Linked DNA regions of Methanotorris igneus Kol 5. The protein of the gene in region 2 binds, or shares a complex with, the protein of the main gene of each other region. Links are inferred from orthologs where the notes say so. Each region holds a gene or a part of one and is shown on either strand. Other genes may lie near its edges.

The links.
Region 1: the proteins of METIG_RS06925 (region 2) and METIG_RS04165 are in contact, whole or in part, in a crystal structure (PDB 2QMU), measured with the Saccharolobus solfataricus proteins. The link is inferred for Methanotorris igneus Kol 5 from one-to-one orthologs. Residues at the interface, in WP_009988771.1 of Saccharolobus solfataricus: Trp33, Pro65, Glu66, Gln148, Val151, Asp152, Val154, Ser155, Lys156, Ala159, Leu160, Tyr163, Arg164, Lys167, Ile180, Ile181, Pro182, Val183, Ser184, Leu186, His187, Ile189, Asn190, Asp192, Ser193; in WP_231918336.1 of Saccharolobus solfataricus: Met1, Leu2, Arg4, Leu5, Tyr6, Lys8, Leu9, Pro10, Ile106, Lys108, Lys109, Glu110, Lys111.
Region 3: the proteins of METIG_RS06925 (region 2) and METIG_RS04905 are in contact, whole or in part, in a crystal structure (PDB 3CW2), measured with the Saccharolobus solfataricus proteins. The link is inferred for Methanotorris igneus Kol 5 from one-to-one orthologs. Residues at the interface, in WP_009988771.1 of Saccharolobus solfataricus: Asp222, Lys225, Pro226, Gly227, Thr228, Gln229, Phe230, Asn231, Leu233, Lys234, Gly235, Leu259, Phe273, Thr274, Lys275, Tyr300, Leu301, Asp302, Pro303, Ser304, Leu305, Lys307; in WP_009989173.1 of Saccharolobus solfataricus: Val185, Arg186, Thr187, Asn188, Glu189, Pro190, Leu191, Gly192, Val193, Glu194, Ile196, Lys197, Ile200, Ser201, Leu204, Ile217, Lys218, Ile219, Tyr220, Thr221, Ile222, Gly223, Ala224, Pro225, Tyr227.

What each region holds. Positions count from the first base shown.
Region 1 is NC_015562.1:858,501-863,718, forward strand. What follows is about bases 998-3,724. They hold METIG_RS04165 (translation initiation factor IF-2 subunit beta), read right to left. Parts: upstream 2,708-3,724; coding sequence 2,288-2,707; downstream 998-2,287. Other genes in these bases: ileS (isoleucine--tRNA ligase), read left to right, coding at 998-1,172; METIG_RS04155 (hypothetical protein), read right to left, coding at 1,208-1,510; METIG_RS09110 (hypothetical protein), read right to left, coding at 1,532-2,215; METIG_RS04170 (DNA topoisomerase IV subunit A), read right to left, coding at 2,750-3,724. In the rest of the region: more of ileS, read left to right, coding at 1-997; more of METIG_RS04170, read right to left, coding at 3,725-3,847; cell division protein FtsZ, read left to right, coding at 4,182-5,218. UniProt on the Methanocaldococcus jannaschii protein: eIF-2 functions in the early steps of protein synthesis by forming a ternary complex with GTP and initiator tRNA.
Region 2 is NC_015562.1:1,391,379-1,396,825, forward strand. What follows is about bases 38-2,993. They hold METIG_RS06925 (translation initiation factor IF-2 subunit gamma), read left to right. Parts: upstream 38-877; coding sequence 878-2,110; downstream 2,111-2,993. Other genes in these bases: METIG_RS06915 (hypothetical protein), read left to right, coding at 38-299; METIG_RS06920 (30S ribosomal protein S6e), read left to right, coding at 286-672; METIG_RS06930 (DNA double-strand break repair nuclease NurA), read left to right, coding at 2,211-2,993. In the rest of the region: more of METIG_RS06915, read left to right, coding at 30-37; more of METIG_RS06930, read left to right, coding at 2,994-3,359. UniProt on the Methanocaldococcus jannaschii protein: eIF-2 functions in the early steps of protein synthesis by forming a ternary complex with GTP and initiator tRNA.
Region 3 is NC_015562.1:982,988-988,234, forward strand. Bases 998-3,753 are described here. They hold METIG_RS04905 (translation initiation factor IF-2 subunit alpha), read right to left. Parts: upstream 2,889-3,753; coding sequence 2,106-2,888; downstream 998-2,105. Other genes in these bases: METIG_RS04890 (DUF488 domain-containing protein), read right to left, coding at 998-1,036; arfB (2-amino-5-formylamino-6-ribosylaminopyrimidin-4(3H)-one 5'-monophosphate deformylase), read right to left, coding at 1,159-1,842; METIG_RS04900 (RNA-protein complex protein Nop10), read right to left, coding at 1,857-2,021; METIG_RS04910 (30S ribosomal protein S27e), read right to left, coding at 3,134-3,319; METIG_RS04915 (50S ribosomal protein L44e), read right to left, coding at 3,374-3,655. In the rest of the region: METIG_RS04885 (hypothetical protein), read right to left, coding at 1-542; more of METIG_RS04890, read right to left, coding at 539-997; more of METIG_RS04920, read right to left, coding at 3,754-4,265; METIG_RS04925 (DNA polymerase sliding clamp), read right to left, coding at 4,307-5,050. UniProt on the Methanocaldococcus jannaschii protein: eIF-2 functions in the early steps of protein synthesis by forming a ternary complex with GTP and initiator tRNA.

The sequences.
Region 1 (5,218 bases), 530 kb from region 2 along the record:
GGAGTATGTTCAACACATTGTGGAACTCCTATGCATTCGCTGTAAATTACATGGTGTTGGATGACTTTAAGCCAAATGATGAGTATATGAAGTATTTGAGAGATGAAGACAGATGGATTATAAGCAAAATAAATTCAGTCGTGAAGGACTGCATAGAAGCATTAGAAATTCCTCACCTCCACACATACACATGGAAAATAAAAGACTTCATTTTGAATGATTTGAGTAGATGGTATATAAGGTTGATTAGAGACAGAACATGGAAAGAGAAAAACGATACTGATAAATTGGCAGCATATCAAACACTATACTATGTGTTAATGAAATTAATAACAATCATGGCTCCAGTTGCTCCGCACATAAGCGAGGAGATTTACCAAAACTTGAAAACAGAGGACATGCCAGAGAGCATATTCATGAACAGAATTACTGTTGATGAAAAGTTTATTGATAAGAAATTAGAGGAAGAAATGGAAATTGTTAGGGACATAGTTGATGCTATATTGAGAGGAAGAGATAAAGCAAAATACACATTGAGATATCCAATAAAGAAAATAACTATAACTGGAGACATTGAGGAAACAGTTAAAAAATACGCCCACATAATAAAAGAGCAAGGAAACGTAAAAGAAATTGAAATTGGAGAGTTTGAGGGCAACTTAATTGTCAAGCCAAACTACAGAGAGTTGGGTAAAGCATATAGAAGTGATGTTCCAAAGGTCGTAGCAATCATCAACAAATTCGACCCAAGAGAGTTGAGAGAAAAACTTAAGGATGGAGAGATTGAAGTTGATGGCTACATCATAAAACCAGAATACGTTGAGTTTAGAATGGAGATTCCAGAAAACATTATTGGAATGGAATTCTCAAAAGGAAACGTCTTCATAGACATTGAAATGAGCCCAGAGTTAATAAGGGAAGGGTTGATGAGGGAAGTTATAAGAAGAATCCAGGCAATGAGGAAAGATATGGACTTAGATATTGAGGAGAAGATAAAAGTAAAAATGGAAGGAATTGAATTTAGTGAAGAAATGCTAAAAGAAATTGAGAAGGAAGTTAGGGGGAAATTTGTTGAAGAGATAAAGGCAGATTATGAACAAGAATGGGAAATAAAAACACCAAACGGAGAGAAATACAAAGTTAAAATTAGCATTGAAAGAATCGAAAAATAAATAATTCCAACCTCCTATTTTTTGACCTATCAAAGTTAAATCCCCAAAAAGTAGGAGATTAAATTTCTATAAGCCATAATCATCGCTTCCAGCACAGATATACCATTATTCTTTGCATAAGAATAAATTAACCAATCAAAGGGTTCAATAAAAGCAGCAACCCCAATAAATGTCAAAGATAACAAGAGCATGGCTATTAAAATAAATTTATTCTTTCTATTTTTTTGATTTATTATTGGCAAGATATGATTTGCAGATTCAATACCAAGCACTATAGCCAATGCAAACCCAGCAAACTCAAAAACCCCATGTGGAACTATTGCAACTATATCACTCAACTGTATATTAACCCGTTCTGGTTATCCGCTACTTTTAAAACATACGAAACTGTCGTAGCGGATAACCTTCCAGCCTCCCATCTTCATTGGCTGGCTTTCGGGGGGAACGGAAACTCCCCACATCTTCAAGGCTCTCAACAGTCTCCATTCGGGCTTAAGACCCCACATATCGGAGACTGTACTGTCATAAATAATTAATATTTCATGATATATAAAAATTACGCTACTCGAAAATACACAAACTTTGCGCTTGTTGCTATCTATGAAACAGCCCACGAACCCAGTTATTGGATTTATAACTACAATTAAATAAAACAGCAGCAATGTCCTTAAATATTCTTTAAAATTACTCAAATCCTTCGAAATTTCTTTTTTATACAAATGAGATACTAAAACAAATGCAGAAACTATAATTAAGCATGCTGATGCATTGTTTATAAAATAAGATAGCACTATAGAATAATAACTAACACCCATCTTAGAAGAAACTGCAGATGAAACTACATGAAATTTAGCAGTTCCAACTTCACTCACAACCTCTACTGGCTCGTATAATATATTGCTTATCAACTTCCCAATAGATAGCGAAAATAAAAAACCTACCCAACACATTACATACGTTACTATAAATTTTAACTTGGTGTTTAACTCTAAAAACCTCTCAAATAAATTTTCTATAAATTCTATTCTTATTCCAAAACCCAAAATCTCCCCCTTCATTTAAAATTTGTAATTGCAAAAATGAAAATTAAAAAATTTCAAAAAAGTAGAGAGGTTTTATATCAATTTTATAGGTCTTATAGCACCACAAGCCATACATTTGAGCATATGTATTCTTCCTTCTTTGATGATTTTTGTATCTGGTTTTCCACACTCATGGCACAAAACATATTCCTTCAAGAAATCTTGGATTTTTGAGTTTACTAAATAACCACTAAATCTACCCTGCAAAACTAACCTTGTTCCTTCAAGATCTCCAGCAGTACCAAGTTCTTTCATAATATACTTTGCAAAGTAGTTTACATCCCTATCGATTAATTTAGCAATTTCTTTGAAGTTTCTGATTATTGTCCTACTACCTTCAACAAAGACCTCTGCTTCAGGAATCTCAAACCTCGCATCTTTAAATACATCTTCTGGAAGTTGTTCCCTTGCCCTCTTCAATAATGCCTCGTAATCATAATAATCAATACTCATCCTATCACCTCAAAATGAAATTGTTCCTCTTAATATATAAATTTAAGGTAGCCACGTCTTTTCATCCTTTATTTTCTCAGGTAAATACGTATCAACAACATATTTTAAACCATATTTTGCAAGAGACTGCTGTTCTGCCCTTACCTTCATATCTAACATTTGCTTTAATGCTTTTTGCCATTCAGGGAAGGATTTTACAAAGTCATCATTCTTTAACCCATCCTTTATCCTCTTAATATCCTGTTCCTTCAATGGGTGCGTTGGTAGGTCATAATCAATAATATCTTGAGGAGTTACACCAATCAACCTTGCAGAAGGAACTGCAAGTTTATCTGCCAAGTGCACTGCCTTACCACTACCAACCTTCAATGTCCTGTAAATATTCAAATACCCGTAAGGGTCACCGTCGGTAAATACTAAAACTGGGATATCATGTTCCTCATTCAATCTCTTTATAAATCTCCTTGTTGCCCTTGCTGGAACCCCCTTCAATGAAACTAAGATACAATTGTGTTTATCCCAAAACTTCTCGGCATTCAACCTTGCGAACATACCCGCAGTTTCTATTGCCAATATAAAGTCAGCATTTGTCTCAAATTCCAACCTTGTTACGTCATTAGGTATGTTGTATGCTCCAGTTCCTAATTTTGTACAATCCACTTTAATCTCTTCCCCTTCTGGGGTTCTATCAATTATTTTTAATGGTCCAACGACTGCCGAACCATCCTCTTCTGGAATAAATCCAAGATCCTCTCTTAGCACATCCAATGCCGCCTCTAAATCCTCAATAACGTTATTTGATGGTTGTTGGTCATCAAATCTTGCCTCTCCCCAATTTTTGGAAACATAATATGCTTCCCTAAGTGTTGAGAAGTCATTTGAATCTAAGAGTTGCTTTGAAAATTCTAACATCTTCACTGTTTGAGCAAAGATTTTTGCCTGATTCACAGTTAAGGTCCTTTCTTTTTCTTTACCCATCAACATGAAAGTTCCTGTTTCAGAGTCAAATCTCGCGTTGGTTAAACTTCTGATGGGTAGTTTGATCTTTGGTCTCTTACCTTTTAAAAGATCCTCATACATTTTATTTGCCAACTCTAAAATCTTTTTTCTTGCTATTTCTCTTGATTTTGAAATTACCATTATTTCACCACAATAAAAATTTTAAATGAGATAAATTAAAACCAATAAATTTTTATATTAAAATCTCTTCTTAATTAATTATTATATTGTATATTGATTGATACAACCCTATCACTTAAATTAATATAAATTGAAAAATTCTTTTCTCTGTTTTATTTAGGTGGTTTAATAAATTTACCTAAATAACCTCATAAAAAATATAAAAGCAAATAATAAATATATTCTCACTAAAATTATAACTTAATATTTATATTAATTTTTATCGGCATAACACATACCAAAATACATACATAACAACCTACTATAAATCTACAATTACAATGGAGGTTGGATCTTGAAATTCTTAAAAAATATTATTGAAAATGATGATTTCTCATATGAGAACGAGCCATTATCTGATGTAGATAAAGAATTATTGGAATTATTGGAACAAGCAAAGGCCAGAATAACAGTAGTAGGTTGTGGAGGGGCTGGAAACAATACAATAAATAGATTAACCTCTGAAGGTATTGAAGGGGCAAAAACTGTTGCTATTAACACTGATGCTCAACAATTATTAAAAACAAAGGCAGATAAAAAAATATTGATTGGTAGAAATTTAACAAGAGGGCTTGGTGCTGGTGGAAATCCAAAAATAGGTGAAGAATCAGCAAAAGAAAACGCAGAAGACATAAAGAACGAATTACAAGGGGCAGACATGGTGTTTATAACTTGTGGATTAGGCGGAGGAACGGGAACCGGTTCTGCCCCAGTTGTTGCAGAGATATCTAAGAAATTAGGGGCATTAACAGTTGCAATAGTAACACTACCATTCTCAATGGAAGGACAAATAAGGATGCAAAATGCGTTAGAAGGGTTAAATAAATTAAAAAATGTAGCGGATACAATAGTTGTCATTCCAAACGACAAATTGTTGGAAATAGTGCCAAACATCCCATTAAAAACAGCATTCAAAGTAGCTGATGAAGTCCTTATAAACTCTGTTAGAGGATTAGTTGAACTCATCACAAAAGATGGTCTCATAAACGTTGACTTCGCTGATGTCAGGGCAGTTATGAGTAATGGTGGAATGGCAATGATTGGTATTGGTGAGAGTGACAGCGAGAAGAGAGCAAAAGAAGCTGTTATGAATGCATTGAACTGTCCATTGCTTGATGTTGAAATCGATGGAGCTACAGGAGCATTAATACATGTTATAGGCCCAGAGGACTTAACATTAGATGAAGCAAAAGAGGTTGTAGGAACAGTATCAGAGAGATTAGATCCAAAAGCAACTATTATTTGGGGAGCAACAATAGACGAAAACTTAGAAAACACCATTCAAGTTTTATTGGTTGTAACTGGTGCAAAACCTAAGAGTGAATTTGGATT
Region 2 (5,447 bases):
AATCTTTTAAATTTTTAATTGACAGTTTAATGAAAAAATATAAAAATAATGAGCTACTATGGATTTTTGCAATTCCTGCTATTATCCTAACCCCCAATGTGGGGTTGGGGTTAAAAGTCGATGACCCAATGGAGCATTTTGTGGGAACTCCCGCCCACAAACCCTGTGATGAAATTGGGGAGGCTAAGGGAGCGAACGTTGAAAATAAGAACAACTATTTTTTGATATTAAAATTAAATTTAACAGAAGTGACAAATATTGCCAACAAAAATAGGAGGTTTGGATATGCCAAAGTTTAAAGTTGTAGTTGCTGACCCAAAAGAAGGAAAATGTTACCAAGTAGAAGTTGAAACAGATGCATTAATTGGAAAAAAGATTGGTGATGTTATAGATGGAAAAATTGTTGGATTGGAAGGATACAAATTACAAATCACCGGTGGTTCTGACTACTGTGGATTCCCAATGAGACCAGACGTCCATGGTAGTGGGAGAGTAAGAATCTTATTAAGCAAAGGTCCAGGATTCAGGCCAAAAGAAAAAGGTGAAAGAAGAAGAAAAACTGTTAGAGGAAACACAATATCAAGTGACATTGTCCAAGTAAACACAAAAATTGTTGAGTATGGAGACAAACCTGTTGCTGAATTATTAGGTTTGGGTGGAGGAGAGGAGTAAATTAATTTTTAATCTTTTTTTTACAAATTTTAATTTTTTAGGCCTGTTTTGTTTTTGGCTTTTAAGGATTTTGTTTCTAACTTTTGGTTTTTACGTGAACTATAAAAATCATTAATGCCATTATTTTTATATGAAAGAAGTTAGTTTAATGTTAATTTTGATAACTAATTAAGGATAATATTAAAGATTACAAAGAGGGGATATCATGGCTACAAGAAAACAATCAGAAGTTAATATTGGAATGGTGGGGCACGTTGACCATGGAAAAACTTCATTAACAAAGGCGTTAACAGGAGTTTGGACTGATACACATAGTGAAGAGTTGAAGAGGGGAATTTCCATTAGGTTAGGGTATGCAGATTGTGAAATAAGAAAATGTCCAAAATGTCCAGAACCAGAATGCTATACAACAAAAGAAGTTTGTCCTAAATGTGGTTCTAAAACAAAGTTTTTAAGGAGAGTGTCTTTTGTTGACTCCCCAGGACACGAAACATTAATGGCTACTATGCTCTCTGGAGCATCCTTAATGGATGGAGCTATTTTGGTTATTGCTGCAAATGAACCATGTCCACAACCTCAAACAAAAGAGCATTTAATGGCATTGGATATTTTGGGAGTTAAAAACATCATTATAGTGCAAAATAAAATTGATTTAGTTGATGAAGAGCAGGCAAAAGAAAACTACAGACAAATTAAGGAGTTTGTAAAGGGAACTGTTGCAGAAAACGCTCCAATAATCCCAATCTCAGCACACCACGAGGCAAACCTTGACGTGCTTTTAAAGGCAATTCAGGACTTCATTCCAACACCAGAGAGAAACCCTGACTTACCACCAAGAATGTATGTTGCAAGAAGTTTTGATGTCAACAAGCCAGGAACTGAAATAAAAGACCTGAAAGGTGGAGTTTTAGGAGGAAGTATTATTCAGGGTGTCTTGGAAGTTGGAAAAGAAATTGAGATTAGGCCAGGAATACAAGTTACAGAAGGTAATAAAACCTACTGGAAACCATTAAGAACAAAAATTGTATCACTTGTAGCAGGAGGTAAAAGTGTTAAAAAAGCATATCCAGGAGGATTGGTTGGAGTTGGAACTGAGTTAGACCCATCATTAACAAAATCAGATTATTTAAGCGGTAGCGTTTTAGGTGAGCCAGGAACTTTACCACCAGTGCATGATAGGATAACCATAAAAGTGCACTTGTTGGATAGAGTTGTAGGTTCAAAAGAAGAACTTGTCATAGAGCCATTAAGAACTAATGAAGTTTTAATGATTAACGTTGGAACAGCAACAACTGTTGGGGTTATTACATCCGCAAGGGGAGATATTGCAGATATAAAATTAAAACTCCCAATCTGTGCAGATAAAGGGGATAGAGTAGCATTGAGCAGAAGAATTGGTTCAAGATGGAGATTAATTGGATATGGAATTATTCAATAAAATTCTTTAAATTCTTTTTGACTATCTAAATTATTTTTTAGTTTTTTGTTTTTATATCCTTACTGTCTATTTTGTTTTCAATTTTATTTTTGGTGGTAGTATGGATTTATCCATAATTCTAAAAAAGAAAGAGATTATAAAGAAAAAAATTGAAGAATTAGGAAACAAAAATTTAAATGTTAATGATTATTGGGTTGAGTGTGATTTTGATAATCCAGAGGATTTAATTTTTGGTGGAGGAGATGGGAGCTTTAACAACATAGACTATATTTCCTACTCATTGTATATGGTTGGGAGTATCTCCTACTTACATAAAGTTGGTGAAAAGATAGAGAAAGCAAAATCCAGTTATGATATTGACATTATCCAACCCTACGTTTCTGTGAGGGACAGGTTAAGGTTGTATATGCTAACAATGGAACTAAAAACTGCATTATGGACTTTGGAAAATAAAAATGTTGATTATTATTTAGTTGATGGCTCGCTATATTCCCTTTTAATCCAAACACATACCTATGGTTCAAAATATGTTGATGTTGAGGAAATATACGAAGAATATAGCAAAGAGATAAAAAATTCAATTGAAGAAGAAATTAAAAGTGGAAATATTTGTATAGCATCAAATAACATTGAAATAGAGGACAAAAATGAAAAAATTGTAGTAGAACAGGTTGAATACATAATAACTCTTCTAAAATTATTAAAAAAGCATAAGGATAAATTAATAGGCATCTCAAAAACTTCAAAGATGAATATCTATTTCAAAAATGCGTTGATGCCAGACATTGCAGTATTTTCAAAAAACACAAAAAACAGTGGATATTCAACACCAATAAGTCTCAAAATGCTAAAAGAAGAAATGGAAAAATTAAAAGAAAAAATAGATAATGAGGATAATAAAAACAAAAAAGATGAACTCAAAAGAGAGTATAATTATATAAGAGGGATAGTGCACAATATAGAGTATATAAATAGATTTGAACATGCTTTAGATAACCTCTACCTGCAATTTGTTAGGTTAGAAAATAACAAAGGTATTCTTGGGATTTCTTCATTAAAACCAATAGATGAGCAAGTGTTATCAAGTTTAAAGGAGATCTCTGTAAATGGCTATCCTTATATATTAAAAAAATCTCATGAAACTGTTGAGATAACCGATGATAAATTGGAAATGTGTGCAAAGATTTTAAACATTAATGAGCCAATTGATAGATACCTCCTCAAAAAGCAGAAAAGAATGGATTTATAATGACTTTTCAAAAATTTTTTATCTAATAGAATAAGATCTCGCATTCTTACAAAAAATTAAGAACTGATAATGTGATTTAACACTATTAAAATTAAAACTAAAAAATAATAAGATGAGGGTTCTTGATTACAAAACTTAAATTAATTAGTTTTATATATTTTAGTTTTATATATTTAAGTATATGAATAGAAATGTCCAAAATAAAAAATAATGGTGCCGCGGGGGTGATTTGAACACCCGACAACTGGATCTTCAGTCCAGCGTTCTCCCGGGCTGAACTACCGCGGCTCAATAATTTGCATTATCAAACATTGTATTCCTGGTATATATACTTTTCGCCGAAAAGTTTATATAGTAGAAAGATAATTGTTATTGTGCTGATGAGCCCCCATAGCTCAGTAGGTAGAGCGACGGACTGTTAATCCGTAGGTCGCAGGTTCGAGTCCTGCTGGGGGCGCCATTTTAATTTTTTTTGTTTATTTAAATGAGGTTAATTTAAGCATTAATGTTTTAGAATTATTTTGTGGGCCCGTAGCTCAGCCTGGTCAGAGCGCTCGGCTCATAACCGAGTGGCCAAGGGTTCAAATCCCTTCGGGCCCATCATTAAATATTTTTTATTAGCAGCGTTATTATTTATCGCTAATATTTATAATAACGCTAATGCTCCGGTGGTGTAGTCCGGCCAATCATGCGGGCCTTTCGAGCCCGCGACCCGGGTTCAAATCCCGGCCGGAGCACTTTAATTTAATAAGTGCAGGGGTTGTCGAGCCTGGCCAAAGACGCAGGACTTAGAATCCTGTCCGGTAGCGGTTCCAGGGTTCAAATCCCTGCCCCTGCACTATTGTGGCCGGGGTGGGGTAGTGGCCATCCTGGGGGACTGTGGATCCCCTGACCCGGGTTCAATTCCCGGTCCCGGCCCTTATTTTATTTTTTTGGATCATATTGTTCTAAACCTAAAAACAATACACTCACCAGAATATCATCATAGTGTGCAGTTGAAATGAACTGACGTGACAACCTGACCGAGAGGCTCAGGTTGGATGCAAGCCCGCGACCAAGGTGAAACCCAGTAACGGCCACAAGAGGAAACTATCCTCTCTTGCGACCGTCTCCCACTTAATTCCGGTTGATCCCGCCGGAGGCCACTGCTATTGGGGTCCGACTAAGCCATGCGAGTCGATGGGCCTCGTGCCCATGGCGGACGGCTCAGTAACACGTGGCTAACCTACCCTCGGGTGGGGGATAACCTCGGGAAACTGAGGATAATCCCCCATAGGGGAAGAGGTCTGGAATGATCCTTCCCCGAAAGCATATGCGCCCGAGGATGGGGCTGCGGCCGATTAGGTAGTTGGTGGGGTAACGGCCCACCAAGCCTACGATCGGTACGGGCCCTGAGAGGGGGAGCCCGGAGATGGGGACTGAGACACGGCCCCAGGCCCTACGGGGCGCAGCAGGCGCGAAACCTCCGCAATGCGCGAAAGCGCGACGGGGGGACCCCAAGTGCCCACGCACTGCGTGGGCTTTTCCGGAGTGTAAACAGCTCCGGGAATAAGGGCTGGGCAAGTCCGGTGCCAGCAGCCGCGGTAATACCGGCAGCCCGAGTGGTGGCCACTTTTATTGGGCCTAAAGCGTCCGTAGCCGGCCCAGTAAGTCCCTGCTTAAATCCTACGGCTTAACCGTAGGACTGGCAGGGATACTGCTGGGCTTGGGACCGGGAGAGGGCGGGGGTACTCCGGGGGTAGCGGTGAAATGTGTTGATCCCCGGAGGACCACCTATGGCGAAGGCACCCGCCTGGAACGGGTCCGACGGTGAGGGACGAAAGCCGGGGGAGCGAACCGGATTAGATACCCGGGTAGTCCCGGCCGTAAACGCTGCGGACTAGGTGTCGGGTAGGCCTCGTGCCTACCCGGTGCCGAAGGGAAGCCGTTAAGTCCGCCGCCTGGGGAGTACGGTCGCAAGACTGAAACTTAAAGGAATTGGCGGGGGAGCACTACAACGGGTGGAGCCTGCGGTTTAATTGGATTCAACGCCGGGCATCTTACCAGGGGCGACGGCAGGATGAAGGCCAGGTTGACGACCTTGCCAGA
Region 3 (5,247 bases), 410 kb from region 2 along the record:
TCTTCACACATAATCTTATGTTCGGTTGGGCAAGTGGGTGAGCATTTAAATACATATTGGAATTTTTTATCAAGTGGCTCTAATCTAATAAATTCGGTTCCATCCAATGTCAATTGTGTTACATCATCCTTAGATGATACTTCTCTATCTGTCCATACCATATCTTTAATAATTGGTTTTACAACACCTAATGAACATTCTTGTCGTTTTTTATTTTGCAAAGTTTCCATATCTGTAAGTCTTTCTTCCAATAACTTTTTAATAGATTTATAGCTCTCAGTGTGTAAAGGAGTAATACTTTGTTTTTTAATTTTTCTACTCTCTGGACGACCATCAGGGCTTTTATCTTCTACAAGTTCATATTCTATCCACTGTTTTTTCGTAAATTTATTTTTACTTTTTCCACTAAATACTTCCCAAGGTATTGGAAATATTCTCCTCCATTCACCTGATTCGGTAATCCCTGCCACACATACTAAATAACGATACTTAGCACTTTGAACAGGTGCGGCTTTTGCAAGAACCAACAACCGTTCTTTCAAATATGAATCACCTCAAACCCTGCGTTTCTCATATATTCAACTATTATCCTTCTATGGCATACTTTCCAATCCCTCTCATAACACATTAACACGCAGGATTTGGATAATGCATATTCAAGCAATTTTTTCAGACTATCTGCCTGTTCATTTAGGTGTTTCTTATATAGTATTGAAAACTCTTTATATGTCATTTTTTTAGATTTAAGTCCGTTTCTTAATTCCTTAGGAGCCCCAAGATTTTTCATGTGGGTGTATTCAATACCATTATTATTTAAAATGTTTGATAGTCTTGTTTTTGAAAACCCTTTTTTCCTACTTAGTGGAAGTTCCCTAACATCTACAACGGCGTGAATGTTATGCTCTTTCAATGTTTGTATAAACTCATCCAACGATCTTCCTTCATAACCAATGGTATGTATAATAGGAGTTTTAGCATTGATTAATTTGCCATGTGTTTCAATAAACGATTCAACAATACAATCAATGGGGGGCATAGTAACACCTTTTTTGTTATTTTTAGTTATAACATATATCTTTGATAGTACATAACTATTGTTGTTGGTATGTGTGTAAGGAAATAGTACACATATGCTAATTATTGTTTTGAAATATAAAATTAGCAGCCATTCCCTTTAACAACCCATAATTTAACAATTTCAACACATTCTTTAATAGTTTGGTTTAAAATTTTCTCTCCAAGTTTTTTGTCTATTTTAACACCCTCTTTCTCAACAACCTTTGCCTCCTCATCTATAAATTTGTTATTTTCCCTCGCCTCTTTTAATCCAACCATGCCAATTTCAGGGTATTTATTGAAAGTATGCTCATCCAGTTTATTTTCATCAACTATTCCAACAACATAACCAACAGAAACCTCCTCAGTTGCGGCATGGGTAAATGTTATGTTCTTCATCTTTATCTCAACATCAAACTCCTTTTCTAAGTTTTCCAAAAACCCTTTAATTAAAACGTTCCCTCCATGACAATTAACAATCAAAAACTTCTTTATACCTATTTTTTTACCCTCCTTTACCAAAAATTTTATAAAATCAACAACTTCCTCTGGTGTATTATGTATTCCATGTTTAACATAATGATATTCTGTTGAAGGAATAACTACCCCTAAAAACTTTGCTCCTGTCAAAATAGCAGTTTTTAAAGCAATATATGAGGCAATCTTTGCATCTGTGTCTATTGGTAGAGCAGAACCATGATTCTCCAAAAAAGAGCCAAGTGCAATTATGCCAATTTCATGAACCTTCTCATCTATTATTTTTCCAGAAGATAACCTCAACTGCATCTTATCCCAAAAAATTAATTTTTATTCTTTAAGGATTTTTTAAGCATCCTTCTATATTTTCCGTATCTATCCTCCAGAGAAAACTTTGGAGGCTTTGGAACCATAGTCTTTTCTCCACAATTGGGACAAAGTTCTTTTAAAGTATATCTCCCACATTTTAAGCATTTTTTCATTCTCATTGTCTCACATTTTGAACTTATTAAAAACAAGACAAAAAGCAACTAAAATCAATTAAAATAAAAATAAAATTAATTATGATTTTCTTATTCTCTATAGAATTTTCCTTCCCCACCGTGTTTTTCCATGTATTCTATTGCCTTATCAGCAACCTTCTTTAAAACTTCTTCCCCACTCTTATAATCTGGAGCGATAACCTCTATTCTATATTTTGGTGAACCAACATAGGTTATCTTAACCTCAACGTCCTCGTATGGATTTGCTTTTAAAGCATTTGTTAATGCCTTTTTAATAATTTTAACTCCATTCGGTGCTAAGGATTTCAATTCAACAAACCCTTCAACCTTAACGTTTGTTAATTCAATGTTTTCTTTTGCAATCTCATATAATACATCTACCCACTCTTGTGGAATATCCAAATCAGCCAATAAATCCTTACCCTCAATAACAAGGCCCTCAAAAGCACTGTAAAGTTCTCCAAACTCTTCCTCCAACAAATAACCAACCTCTTCCCAAGCCTCTTCTAAACTTTTTCCTAACTTCTGTGCAGCCATTTCGAGCATTTTTTCTGCTCTTTGGAACCTCTTCCATTCTTGTACTTTTGCCCTTTTCTGTTGTTCAGTGACTCTCTTTAATGATAAATCTATCTGCCCTTTTTCTTTATTGACTCTCATTACTTTTGCCACAACCCTCTGGCCTTTTTTAATGTAATCCCTAATATTCTTAATCCAACCTGATGAAACTTCTGAAATGTGTACCATCCCTTCCTTCCCAGGGTATTCTAAGAGCTCAACAAATGCCCCAAATGGTTTAACATCAATAACTGTTCCAATGACTATATCTCCCTCTTCTGGAAAATCTCTTCTCATAAAAACACCTCCAATAATAACAATTTTTGATAACAAAACCATCTAATTACCAATTAAATTTAGTTTTTGATTATACTTAAATTTTAAAGCCAAACATATATAAATATTTCTTAGATTTTTTATTTTCTCAAAATGTACTTCAAAAAAACATGATTTCCAAAAATACAGCAACAACAACCAAAAATAAAAGAAAAACCTTTAAATTTCTAATTAAAACAAAAGAGCCAAATAAAAAGATAAAAAAATTATCCTAAGACTTCTAAAATTTTTGCCTTGATTAATCCTTTTGATGCTCTTGGCTCTGCTAATACTTTACCGCAAACTAAACATTTTACAACTGTTGAAGGGCACCCAAATATTACTTGCTCGTTGTTGCACTCTGGGCATTGGACTTTTAAAAATTTACTTCTTGGTGTTGGTATCAAGTCCATGCTCCCACCTTGTTTAATTTAATTTTTAGTGTTTCTACATATTAAATTACAAATTTACTCTACTAATTCAAATTTACTTACCCTAAATCCACCATTTGCTCTTGTGTGCATCTTACCGCAAACTGTACATTTGTATCTTAAGTCCAACTTCTTTGTTGGCTTAGCGTTGTCTGGTAAAGGTCTTGGGTAACCTCCATAACCTCTTAAAACTCTTCTGAATTGTCTTTGACCCCAAGTTAATTCACTTGCTTTTCTCTTTTTTGCTCTCTCTACAATGTGCTCTGTGTGTTTTTTACAGTATGGACAGTATCTTCTTATCCTTTTTTTCATTTTCATAAACATTCACCTTCTTCACTATATTGTGTTTCTCCAAAATCGTTGCTATCTCCCTGTTTAATGCTACAACATCATTCTTCTTTAACATATAACAATAATCCCCATCTGTAAAAGCAGGGAAGTTATGAATAACCCTTACAACATCAATATCTTTTTTTATATTTATATGTTTTGGTTGTGCATTTACATTCTCAATATCCCTACTAACATCCTCACCAACTTCTTCGTTTTCTCCATCCTCAAAATTTTCATAACTTTCTTCTATGGTATCATCAAACCCCAAATCCTCCCCTACAACCTCATCTTCAACATTTTCTTCAATCAAATCCTCAGTTTTAGGAACTTCTTCTTCCTTTTTATACTCGATATCTTCAATGAGACTTAAAATCTCCCTCTCTTCTTCCAACAAATTTGTTCTGTCTCCATAAAGTGCCTTATATATCCTTAATTTTCTCAGTTCCCTTAGATAATATTTGGCCCTTTCCACCTCTTTTTCATCATCATTATTTTTTAGATACTCCCTTGCATCTTCATAAAAATTTTCGGAAAGATTTAGCAAATCATCAGATTTTATCTCCTCAAAAAATAAATTTTTTATTTTTTCATACATAACAACCACAATTTGGATTTATATAAAAAAGGTAAAAAGGATTATGATTCGATCCTTGGAGCGAGTAAAAATGTCAAATTAGCTCCAGCAACATCATACTCAATCTTAACAGGCATGTCTGTTCCCAAGTATATTTTTAAAATATCACTTGATGATGCTGCCTTTGTCATATCTCTTAAATACTCAAGGTTGAAAGTGCTCTTTGCATTTTCTCCAATGTTCATGCTGATAATACTCTCACTATCTTCCTCAAAGATTGTCTCACTCTCGTTCAAATCCCCTTTTGCATAAACAATGAACTTACCATCCTCAACTTTTAAAGTTACATGGTCATTTACCAAATCCGCATCCTTCAACGCATCAACAAATGGACCTGCTTTAATTAAGATTTCATTTGGATACTCAATATCTGGAACTTGGAGGTTTGATGATGAGACATCATACAAAGCGAGGGCAAATTTTCTTGTAGCAGCCCCTTTAAATATCACATTTAATTTATTTTTCTCTTCATCCAACTCCAAAATTAACTTGTCTTTTGCCTTTGCCCTATTCATTATCTTTTTAAATGCCTCTAAGTCAACACCGATATCATGAACGTCTGCCTCATATTCCTCAAATGCCTCTTTTGGTATATCTATACTTACTAAGGCAACATGACTTGGATCCATTGCCCTCGCTTTTATACCCTCTTCATTAACTTCAAAGCAAATCTCATCTAAAAGATTGCTTGCGGCATCTATAACCTTTTTGAATTCCTTAGCTTCACTAATTACTGCCCTAAACATAATCTCACCTATATCACTAAGACTAAAAGAAATTGACTATATTTTTAGTTTTTACTTAATTTTTTAATACTTAGTTTTTAATATAATAATTCCACAACACACTTTTATATGTTTTTGTTTTTTGAAAAATATAGGGTAGTTTGCATTTATAAATGACCACAATTTTCAATGAAATAAAAAGATAAATTATTCTCTAA